Regions from separate parts of the Castellaniella sp. GW247-6E4 genome, predicted to be linked through region 2. Evidence: predicted binding sites of a transcription regulator. Region 2 holds the regulator's gene; each other region holds the start of a gene.
What was found. Region 2 encodes HrcA, which represses chaperone genes, less so after heat shock. Its sites were predicted from a motif close to TTAGCACTCNNNNNNNNNGAGTGCTAA; they were not measured.
Positions count from the first base shown of each region.

Region 1 (3,274 bases), on a different contig from region 2:
GTGATCGCCGTCACCTGGTCGGTGGGGGCGTTCGGTCCGCGCATCGGCGGGGCGCTGGCGGGCTTGCCGATCGTGCTTGGCCCCGGCTTTTATTTCCTCGGCGCCCAGGCCTCCGCGCCCTTCATCGCGCAGGCCGCCACATATGCCCTGCTGTCGCTGTGCGCCACCCAGCTCTTTTTGCTGGCCTACCTCGCGGCGGCGCGTCGGGCGAGGCCCCTGGCGGCCCTGGCCGGCGCCCTCACGGTCTGGCTGCTGTCCGCGGCCATGCTCCGTCTCCTGCCCGCCGAGGTCTGGCTGGCGGCGACGCTGTTTGCCCTGGCGACATGGGCCTGCTGGTCCATCGGTGCGCGGTTCCTGTCCCCTGTCCCCACGGCCAAAGGCAAAGTCGGCGGCACCGGCCTGCTGCTCCTGAGGGGGCTGTTGGCCGGCGTGCTGGTGGCCGCCGTCACCACCTTGAACCAGCGGCTGGGATCGGCCGGGTCGGGGCTGCTGCTGGCCTTTCCGATCGGCTACACCGTGATCGCGGTGACGATCCATCAGCGCATCGGCAGCGCCAGCGTGATCGCCACCTTGCGCTCGGCGCTGCTCGGGACTGTCAGCCTGGCAGGCTTCTGCGCCACGCTGGCGCTCGCGATCACGCTCGGACCATGGCAGGCGGCGTTGGGGATTGCACTGGCGGCATCGGTCGCCATCACGCTCTGGCTGGTTCAGGCCGCGGCGAGAAAATCCCGCGCATCGCCCGCCGGCGACGCCTTCGAGGTAAAAAAAAGGGATACCCATGCAGGTATCCCGTGAACATCCGCTTCGATAGGGAGGGGAAGAGGAGAAGCTGAAGCGGACGACAAGACCCTCGCGGCCCCGGAGGACCGACGGACGAGTCCATGACGAATTAGTCCGACCGCGTGGTGAAAAGTTTCCACTCGGCGGCCATCGAAGTGAAAAAAATTATGACCGCGTCGCGGCGCAAGACGCGGCCGGGTCCGCCGGGCTCAGGCCACCAGTGCCTCGTGCTGCTCGGCCAGCGCCGCGCGCAGTTTCTTGAACGCCGCTGCCTCGATCTGGCGCACACGCTCGGCGGAAATGCCGTACTCCTGGGCCAGCTCATGCAGCGTGGCACCGCCCTCGTCGCGCAGCCAGCGCGCCCGTACGATACGCTGGGAACGGGGATCGAGGGCCTCGATGGCCTGCTCGAGCCCGACGCCGTGGAGCGTGTCGCGATCGCGGCGGGCCAGCACCTGGGAGGGTTCTTCGCCTTCGGCCGAGAGCCAGGAAATCGGCGTGAACGCGTCCTCGTCGCCCCGAGGCGATTCGAGGGCACACTCACCGCCCGAAAGACGCACCTCCATTTCGGAGACATCCTCGGGGCGGACGTTCAACTCGCGGGCAATGTCATCGATCTGCCCCGGCGCCAAGGTCTGGCCATCCGGACGCATGCGGCGCAGGTTGAAGAACAGCTTGCGCTGCGCCTTGGTGGTGGCAACCTTGACCAGGCGCCAGTTACGCACGACGTACTCGTGGATTTCGGCCCGGATCCAATGGACCGCGAAGGACACCAGCCGCACGCCGCGATCGGGATCGAAGCGCCGCACGGCCTTCATCAGGCCGATATTGCCCTCTTGGATGAGGTCGGCGTGCGCCAGGCCATACCCTAGATACTGGCGGGCGACGGACACGACCAGGCGCAAGTGCGACATCACCAACTGCCCGGCGGCACCCAGATCATCCTCGTCGCGCAGGCGGCGGCCCAGGTCGGCCTCCTGCTCGGCGCTCAGCATCGGCAGGCGATTGACGGCACTGATGTATGCCTCGATCGTGCCCAACGCACCCGGATTGGAGATCGCCACGGCCAGATTGGCCGGCGCGAGCGCCAGGGATTGCGAAGAATTGCTCATGTTCGATTGGTCCTCGAAAGGGAGATTCCCAGTGATATGTTAGCACTCTATGGTGTAGAGTGCTAATTTTCGGCTGCCTTACCGTGGGACCGCGCGGGCGCTGGAAAGTTCCCCGATCCTGGGCCGATCCGCCATCATATAATGGCGTACCCCTCGCAAAAAATACCCATGACGTCGGCCTCCACCGCTATGCCCGAGCGCCGCTCGCGCAACCTGACCCAGAACGTCGTCGCCGTGCTGTCCGAGCGCATTCGCAACGGCGAGTTCCACGTCGGCGAAAAACTGCCCACCGAGTCCGAGTTGATGGAGGCCTTCGGCGTCAGCCGCACGGTGATCCGCGAGGCCATCTCGCGGCTGCAGGCGGCGGGCCTGGTCGAGACGCGGCACGGCATCGGCACGTTCCTGCTCGAGCCCCAGAGCGGACAGCGTCTGCGCATCCATGCCGAGGACATCCTCACGATGCTCGACATCATGGCGATCCTGGAACTGCGCATCAGCCTCGAGACCGAGGCTGCCGGCCTCGCGGCGCAACGGCGCACCGAGGCCCAGGTCCAGCAGTTGCGCGGCATCCTCGACGAATTCGCCCAGCATATCCAGAAAAATACCGGCAACGCGGTCGTGGCCGACATCGCGTTCCACCTGCTGGTGGCCACGGCCACAGGCAACCGCTACTTCCACGACATCCTCAAGCAATTGGGCGAGGCGCTCATTCCGCGCACCCGCATCGACTCGGCTGCGCTGGCCGAAGACGGCCACGGCAACTATCTGCACCGGGTCCACCTCGAGCACGAGGACATCTACAGCGCCATTGCGCGCAAGGACCCGGACGCGGCCCGCGCCGCCATGCGCACACACCTGGCCAACAGCCGCGAACGGCTGCGCAAGGCCCAGGAACTCGTCCGTCAGCCGGGATAGCCCGCGGCAAATCCAATCGGGGCTCAGGGCAGCTCGAGCTCGGCCACCAGAGGGGCGTGATCCGAGAGCTGCTTCCAGGGAGCGCCGTACAGGACGCGCGCCCGCCGCACGGCAAAACCACGCTGATAGATCCGATCCAGGCGCAGCCAGGGAAAGGCCGCCGGGAATGTGCGCGGCGGCAGCGTCAGGCGGGCACCACCGTTGATGCCGAGCTCGGGCACGCTCGCCAGGCCACGGTCTGCAGTCCAGGGCATATGCCCACGCAGACGCGCAACAGTGCGCCGCAGGCGGTGGATTTCGCCGCCACCCTGCGGTGCCACCGCGAACACCTCGTAGAGACCGAGCTGCTGGACGAACAGGGGCGCCAGGCGGTTGCCCCAGTCATTGAAGTCCCCGGCGATCAACAGGGGCTCGTCGTCGGGCACCAGTCGCCCGATGCGCTCGACCAGCGCCTGGACCTGGCGCGA
Region 1 is NZ_JBELOI010000002.1:207,960-211,233, reverse strand. It holds gene ABS761_RS04080 (hypothetical protein) at 1-795, shown strand, start outside; gene rpoH (RNA polymerase sigma factor RpoH) at 990-1,892, opposite strand; gene ABS761_RS04070 (FadR/GntR family transcriptional regulator) at 2,061-2,807, shown strand; gene ABS761_RS04065 (endonuclease/exonuclease/phosphatase family protein) at 2,831-3,274, opposite strand, start outside.
Region 1: rpoH (RNA polymerase sigma factor RpoH) is a predicted target of HrcA. The motif match lies at 1,932-1,958, and genes of this name have one in related genera.

Region 2 (3,274 bases):
GCCGGACGGGCCGGGCTCGGGAATCGGATTGTCTTGGGGATCCAGGTCTTGCTCGGATGCCGACATACGGGGGTCTCCACTACGGATGAAATTATTGGGGATGAAAAACGATGAGATGTCACTTGGGGGCGGTGCCGCCGATTTCAAGGCCCCCTCAAGCCCAGCCGCCCAGATCGCGCGCGATCAGGCCCGCATAGCCCCGCGCCCAGCCCGGCGCCGCGTTCAGACAGGGCACGTAGCGGAATTGCCCACCGCCCGCGCCGAGAAAGGCCTCGCGACACTGCATATCGATTTCCTCGAGGGTCTCCAGGCAGTCGGCCAGGAAGCCCGGACACATCACGTCGACCGTGCCCACCCCCTCGCGCGCCCAATCCCGCAAGGTGGGCAGCGTATAGGGCTGCAACCAGGGCGCGGCGCCGAAACGGCTCTGGAAGGCCACGTGCAGGCGGGCGCCGTCGGCGCCCAGTCGCTCGCGCAAGGCGCGGGCGGTGGTCATGCATTCGCGGAAATAGGGGTCGCCCCGGCGCACCGAGGCCTCGGGCAGGCCATGAAAGCTCAGCAGCACGCGGTCGGGAACGCCGGCGGCCGCCCAATGCGTCCGCAGGGCCTCCAGCAGCGCCTCGATATAGGCCGGATCCCGGGGAAACGAGGCCATGAAACGCAGCGCCGGCTGGCGGCGCAGTCGCGCGGCGTAAGCGCACACCGCATCGACCGCGGTCGCCATCGTGCTGGCGGCGTACTGTGGATACATGGGCGCCACCAGGATGCGGCCGCAGCCCTCCGCGCGCAGGGCGTCGACACCCGCGGGGATCGAGGGATTTCCATAGCGCATCGCCAGGCGCACGCGCGCGTCGAGGCCGCGCCCGGCCAGGTCCGCGGCCACCGCATCGGCCAGGTCGCGGCTGTACACCAGCAGCGGCGAACCGCGCTCGAACCAGATCTCGCGGTACTTCGGCGCCACGGCCGCCGGGCGCCGGGTAAGCACGAACAGGCGCAGGATCACCTGCCACAGCGCGGCCGGCAGCTCGACCACGCGGGGGTCCGACAGGAACTCGCCCAGGTAGCGGCGCACCGCCGCGGGCGTCGGCTCGTCGGGCGTGCCGAGGTTGATCAGCAAGACGCCCAGCGGGCCGGGCCCCGCATCGGGGGCATCGAGATCCAAGGCGGTGGGATCCGGGAGTTCGGGCAGGAAACGGGACATGTGAATGGATGGCGGAAACGAGGGGTCTATCGAGGTGCGGGGGGCCCAGCGCCCTCAGGAGGCCGAATGGCCAAGGGCGTTTGAGAGCATGCGGGCGGTGAGATCGACGATGGGGATGACGCGCTCGTAGGCCATGCGCGAGGGGCCGATCACCCCCAGCGTGCCGATGACCTTGCCGTCCACGCCGTAGGGCGCGGTGATGACCGAGACATCCTCGAGAGGCACCAGTCGCGAGTCGCCTCCGATATAGATCTGCACCCCCTGGGCATGGCTGGAGACATCGAGCAGATGCAGCAGGTCGGTCTTTTGCTCGAACAGGGCGAACAGGCGCCGCAGGCGGTCCATGTCGGCGGTCATCTCGGAGATCCCGAGCAGCTTTCCCTCGCCCGAGATCACCACCGCCTCGTCGTCGGACGTCTCGGTGCTGGTGCCCGCCTCGACCGCCGCCTGCATCAGCCGGGAGATGTCGGTCCGCAGGGACGAGAGCTCGCCGGCCAGCGCCCGGCGCACCTCGTGGAAAGATCGCCCCGAGAAATTCCGGTTGAAGAAATTACTGGCCTCGAGCAGTTCGACCTCGGTGTACTCGCGAGTCACGAACAAGATGCGATTCTGGACATCGCCCTCGGGCGTGACAATGATCAGCAGGACGCGCCGGTCGGACAGCCGGATGAACTCGATGTGGCGAAACACCTGCGAGCGCTTGGGGGTCAGCACCACGCCCGCGAACTGCGACAGGTTCGACAACAGCGAGGCGGCCGCGGCCACCGCCCGGCCGGGCTCGGCCGCCGGCAGGAATTCCTGCATGCGCTCCGCCGAGCCAGCCTCGTAGGGCTGCACCGTCAACAAGGTATCGACAAACATCCGGTAGCCCAGCGGCGTGGGCACGCGCCCCGCCGAGGTGTGGGGGCTGTGGATCAGACCCAGGTCCTCGAGATCGGCCATCACATTGCGGATGGTCGCCGGCGACAGATCGAACATCTTTGAAAGCGTGCGCGAGCCCACCGGCTGTCCATCGTCGATGTAGCGTTCGATCAGCGCCTTGAGCAGCGCCTTGGCTCTGTCATCCATGTGCCGTCCCAGTACCGGGAGGCTCGTCCTGCGGCATCTACCGCAGCGCAGCGCCGAGCATCCCCCTATAATCGGATTCTGCCCCTATTATTCCATTAATCGGCGAGGTATTCCGTCCCATGCACTTCAAAACCGTGGCCATCGTGGGCCGATACCAGGATAGCGGCCTCGATGCGCCGCTGCGCCGGCTCGCCGGCACCCTGCGCCACGCGGGCTGCGACGTGCTGATCGAGGCGGATACCGGCCGCAACACCGGTATCGCGGAATACCCCCTGGCCTCATTCGAGGACATCGGCCAGCGCGCCGACCTGGCCATCATCATGGGGGGCGACGGCACCATGCTGGGCGCCGCCCGGCGCCTGGCCACCAGCGGCGTCTCCATGATCGGCATCAACCACGGCCGCTTGGGCTTCATCACCGACATTCCCCTGGGCAGCGCCGACGAGGCCATCGCCAGCATCCTCAATGGCGGCTACGAGCTCGACGAACGCATCCTGCTCGAAGGCCGCGTCATGCGCGGCGCCGAGCAGATGTATTCCGGGCTGGCGCTCAACGACGTCATCATCAACCGCGCCGGACGCGGCGGCATGATCGAGCTGCGCGTCCAGTTCAACGGCGCCTTCATGTACAGCCAGCGCGCCGACGGCCTGATCATCGCCACACCCACCGGCTCCACCGCCTATGCCCTGTCGGCCAACGGCCCCATTCTGCATCCGCAGGTCAAGGCCCTGGTGCTGGTGCCGGTCGCTCCCCAGACCTTGTCCAACCGCCCGATCGCCCTGCCCGAGGACGGCGTGCTGAATATCACCATCCGGGCCCTGGGCCGGGTCGAGTCGGGCGCCAGTATCCACTTCGACATGCAGACCTGGTCCAACTGCCAAGAAGGCGACCGCATCGACGTGCGCCGCAGCCCCCATCGCGTGCGCTTCCTGCACCCGACCGGCTACAGCTATTTCGCCACCCTGCGCAGCAAACTCAACTGGAACCGCATGCTGCACCCCTGGG
Region 2 is NZ_JBELOI010000010.1:59,616-62,889, forward strand. It holds gene grpE (nucleotide exchange factor GrpE) at 1-66, opposite strand, end outside; gene hemH (ferrochelatase) at 155-1,201, opposite strand; gene hrcA (heat-inducible transcriptional repressor HrcA) at 1,256-2,269, opposite strand; gene ABS761_RS12950 (NAD kinase) at 2,389-3,274, shown strand, end outside.

Region 3 (3,274 bases), on a different contig from region 2:
GTCGCCGAAGCCCGGCGCCTTGACGGCGGTGGTCTTGAGGATGCCGCGGATGTTGTTGACGACTAGGGTGGCCAGGGCCTCGCCCTCGACGTCCTCGGCCACGATCAGCAGCGGACGGCTGGACTTGGCGACTTGCTCGAGCACCGGCAGCAGGTCGCGGATGTTGCTGATCTTCTTGTCGAAAATCAGGATGTACGGATCATCCAGGACGGAGACTTGCTTGTCGGGGTTGTTGATGAAGTAGGGCGACAGGTAGCCGCGGTCGAATTGCATGCCTTCGACGACGTCCAGCTCGTTTTCCAGGGATTTGCCATCCTCGACGGTGATCACGCCTTCCTTGCCGACCTTGTCCATCGCGTTGGCGATGATCTCGCCCACCGAGGCGTCGCTGTTGGCCGAGATCGAGCCGACCTGGGCGATGGCCTTGCTGGTGGTGCAGGGCTTGGAGAGCTTGTGCAGTTCGTCGACGGCGACCGCGACGGCCTTGTCGATGCCGCGCTTGAGGTCCATCGGGCTGATGCCGGCGGCCACGTACTTGAGGCCTTCCTCGACGATGGATTGGGCCAGCACGGTGGCAGTGGTGGTGCCGTCACCGGCATTGTCGGAGGTCTTGGAGGCGACTTCCTTGACCAGTTGTGCGCCGATGTTCTCGAACTTGTCCTTCAGTTCGATTTCCTTGGCGACGGACACACCGTCCTTGGTCACGGTGGGGGCGCCGAACGAACGGTCCAGCACGACGTTGCGGCCCTTGGGGCCCATGGTGGTCTTGACGGCGTTGGCGAGGATGTTGACGCCACGGACGATGCGCGAACGGGCGTCGTCACCGAAGAAAACTTGCTTTGCAGCCATGTTGAATTCCTTGAATGATGTACAGTGCGCGAGGCTTACTGGATGACGGCGAAGATCTCGTCCTCGCGGATGACGAGGACTTCCTCGCCATCGACCTTGACGGACTGGCCGGCATACTTGCCGAACAGCACCTTGTCGCCGACCTTCAGGTCAACGGGCAGGACCTTGCCGTCCTCGGTGCGCTTGCCGGGGCCGACGGCCAGGACTTCGCCCTGATCGGGCTTTTCAGCCGCGCTATCAGGGATGACGATACCCGAGGCGGTGGTGCGCTCGTTGTCCAGACGCTTGACGATCACGCGATCGTGCAAAGGACGCAGTGCCATGGAGGAACTCCTAGAAAGAATTAAGGAAACGCGGGAGATGCCGTGCGGTGCAAGGCGCTTGTTAGCACTCATCTCCATCGAGTGCTAATTATAAGGACGATCACGGGATATTCAAGAGGGGGACAGGGGTTGTTACAAATGATCGCCGGCGGCGCTGACTGCCGTTCGCGACAGCCGCGCTGGTGTTGATGGACCCAGCGATCCCAGCGCTGGCCCTTGTCTGGGCCGGGGTTTCACCGTGGACTCGCGGACGAGCGCAGGCAGGCATGGGCGCCGCCCGCGATCGCCTGCGCCAGCGCTCTGATGGTATCGGGCCTGGCGAGGCGTGCCGCCTCATCCGGATTGGCGATCACGCCCGCCTCGATCAGCACGGCCGGCATGGCCGCGGTCCGTAGCACCACCAGGTCGTCGTAGCGGTGGATGCCCCGGCGGTGATCGACAAAGGGGCGGTTCTCGCCGGCCACCGGCTCGGCGTGGTAGTTGGAGGGGCGTTCCCCGGCGGCCAGCAGCGCGTCGCCGATCGAGCGGGCGCAGCGCAGGCTGTCCGCGTACCGCGGGTTGCGCGGGGAGACGAAGATCGAATAGCCGGCGAACTCGTGTTGCCGCCCCGCGTCGATATACCGCGCCTGTATCGAATCATGGTGGATGGATACGAAGAGGTCGGTGTCTGGCGCGTCCGCCGCTCGCCGCGCCAGGGGAATGCCGGCCGCGCCGCCCTCCATCCGCGTCACGCGTTCTCCCAGCGCCGCCAGCGCGCGGGCGAGCGCGGCGGTCAGCTCCCGGTTGTACAGGTATTCGGTCCGGCCGCTGGCCGCGCGCGCACCCGGCTGCGCCGGCGCGTGGCCCGCATCCACCAGAATGTGCGCGGCCCACGCGGCCGGCGGGCCGCCGGCGATGAGCAGGGCTGCGAGCAGGCAGCGCGCGAGGCGCTCGCGGAAAGGGCGGGGCGGTGCCATGGGGCCGATCCTGCGGGGGCGCGGCCTGGCGCGGCTTACTTGAACACCGCAGGCAGGGTTTCGATGACGACTTGCCGGCCGTCCTGGACCTCGACCACATAGCTTTCGCGCGCCAGGTCACCCTTGTCGTCGTAGTGCACGTCCATCAGGATGCCGGGATGATCCTTGGCCGAAAGGCTCAAGCCCTTCATCATCGCCGCCAGTGCCTCCGGGTCGATCCGGCCCACGCGCTCGGTGGCCGCCTTCAGGATGTACATGCCGGTGTAGCCCTTCAGGCCGTCATGGCTGCTTTTGTAGCCGTAGGTTTTTTCGAAGCGTTGCGCAAAATCCCGCACCAGGGGATTGGGGGCATCGATGGTCAGTCCGACGTGGCCGCGCGCGCCCTCGGCGGCCCCGCCCGCCAGGTCGATCACGCTTTGCTGCATGATGGTGGTCTCGCCGATGATGGGCTTATCCCAGCCTTGCTTTTTCAGCTCGCCCAGCAGGCGCGCGGATTCCTCGACATTCAGGTAGGCGAACAGCAGATCGGCCTTGCTGCGCGTGAGCTGCAGGACGGGGCTGGAGAAATCGAGCTGGCCCTGGCTCGTCGGAACTTCCACCGCGATCGGCATGCCCAGTTTTTTGAGTGTCGGGGCGATGACATCCAGGCCGCCCTTGCCGAAATCGTTGTTGACATAGACGATCCCCACCGATTTACCCGGCGCGATGCTCGCCATGTAGTGGGCGGCCTTGGGCATGGCCTTGGCCTGGGAAAACGAGGTGCGGAAAACGTAGGGATTGCCGCGCTCGGTGATGCTGGAGGCCTCGCCCCCGACGAAATTCGGAACGTGCGCCTCGCGCGCGACCTCCATGCTCACCAGCACCGAGCCGGAGAAGATCGGCCCCATGATCGCGTACGCGCCGTCGTCGACCGCCTTGGTGGCCATCGCCTTGGCGATCAAGGGGTTGGATTGCGAATCCAGGACCGGCGCCTCAATCTGGTCGCCCAGGATTCCGCCCGAGGCGTTGATCTCGTCGACCGCCAGCTTGACCCCGTCCTTGAAAGGCTCGCCGGAGGCGGCGCCCGGGCCCGTGAGCTCGACGATGGTATAGATTTTGACCGGCTCGGCCTGGGCGGGGGCGCCGCCCAGGAGTGCGGCCGTTGCG
Region 3 is NZ_JBELOI010000002.1:407,429-410,702, forward strand. It holds gene groL (chaperonin GroEL) at 1-849, opposite strand, end outside; gene ABS761_RS05040 (co-chaperone GroES) at 885-1,172, opposite strand; gene ABS761_RS05045 (N-acetylmuramoyl-L-alanine amidase family protein) at 1,406-2,128, opposite strand; gene ABS761_RS05050 (ABC transporter substrate-binding protein) at 2,164-3,274, opposite strand, start outside.
Region 3: ABS761_RS05040 (co-chaperone GroES) is a predicted target of HrcA. The motif match lies at 1,234-1,260, and genes of this name have one in related genera.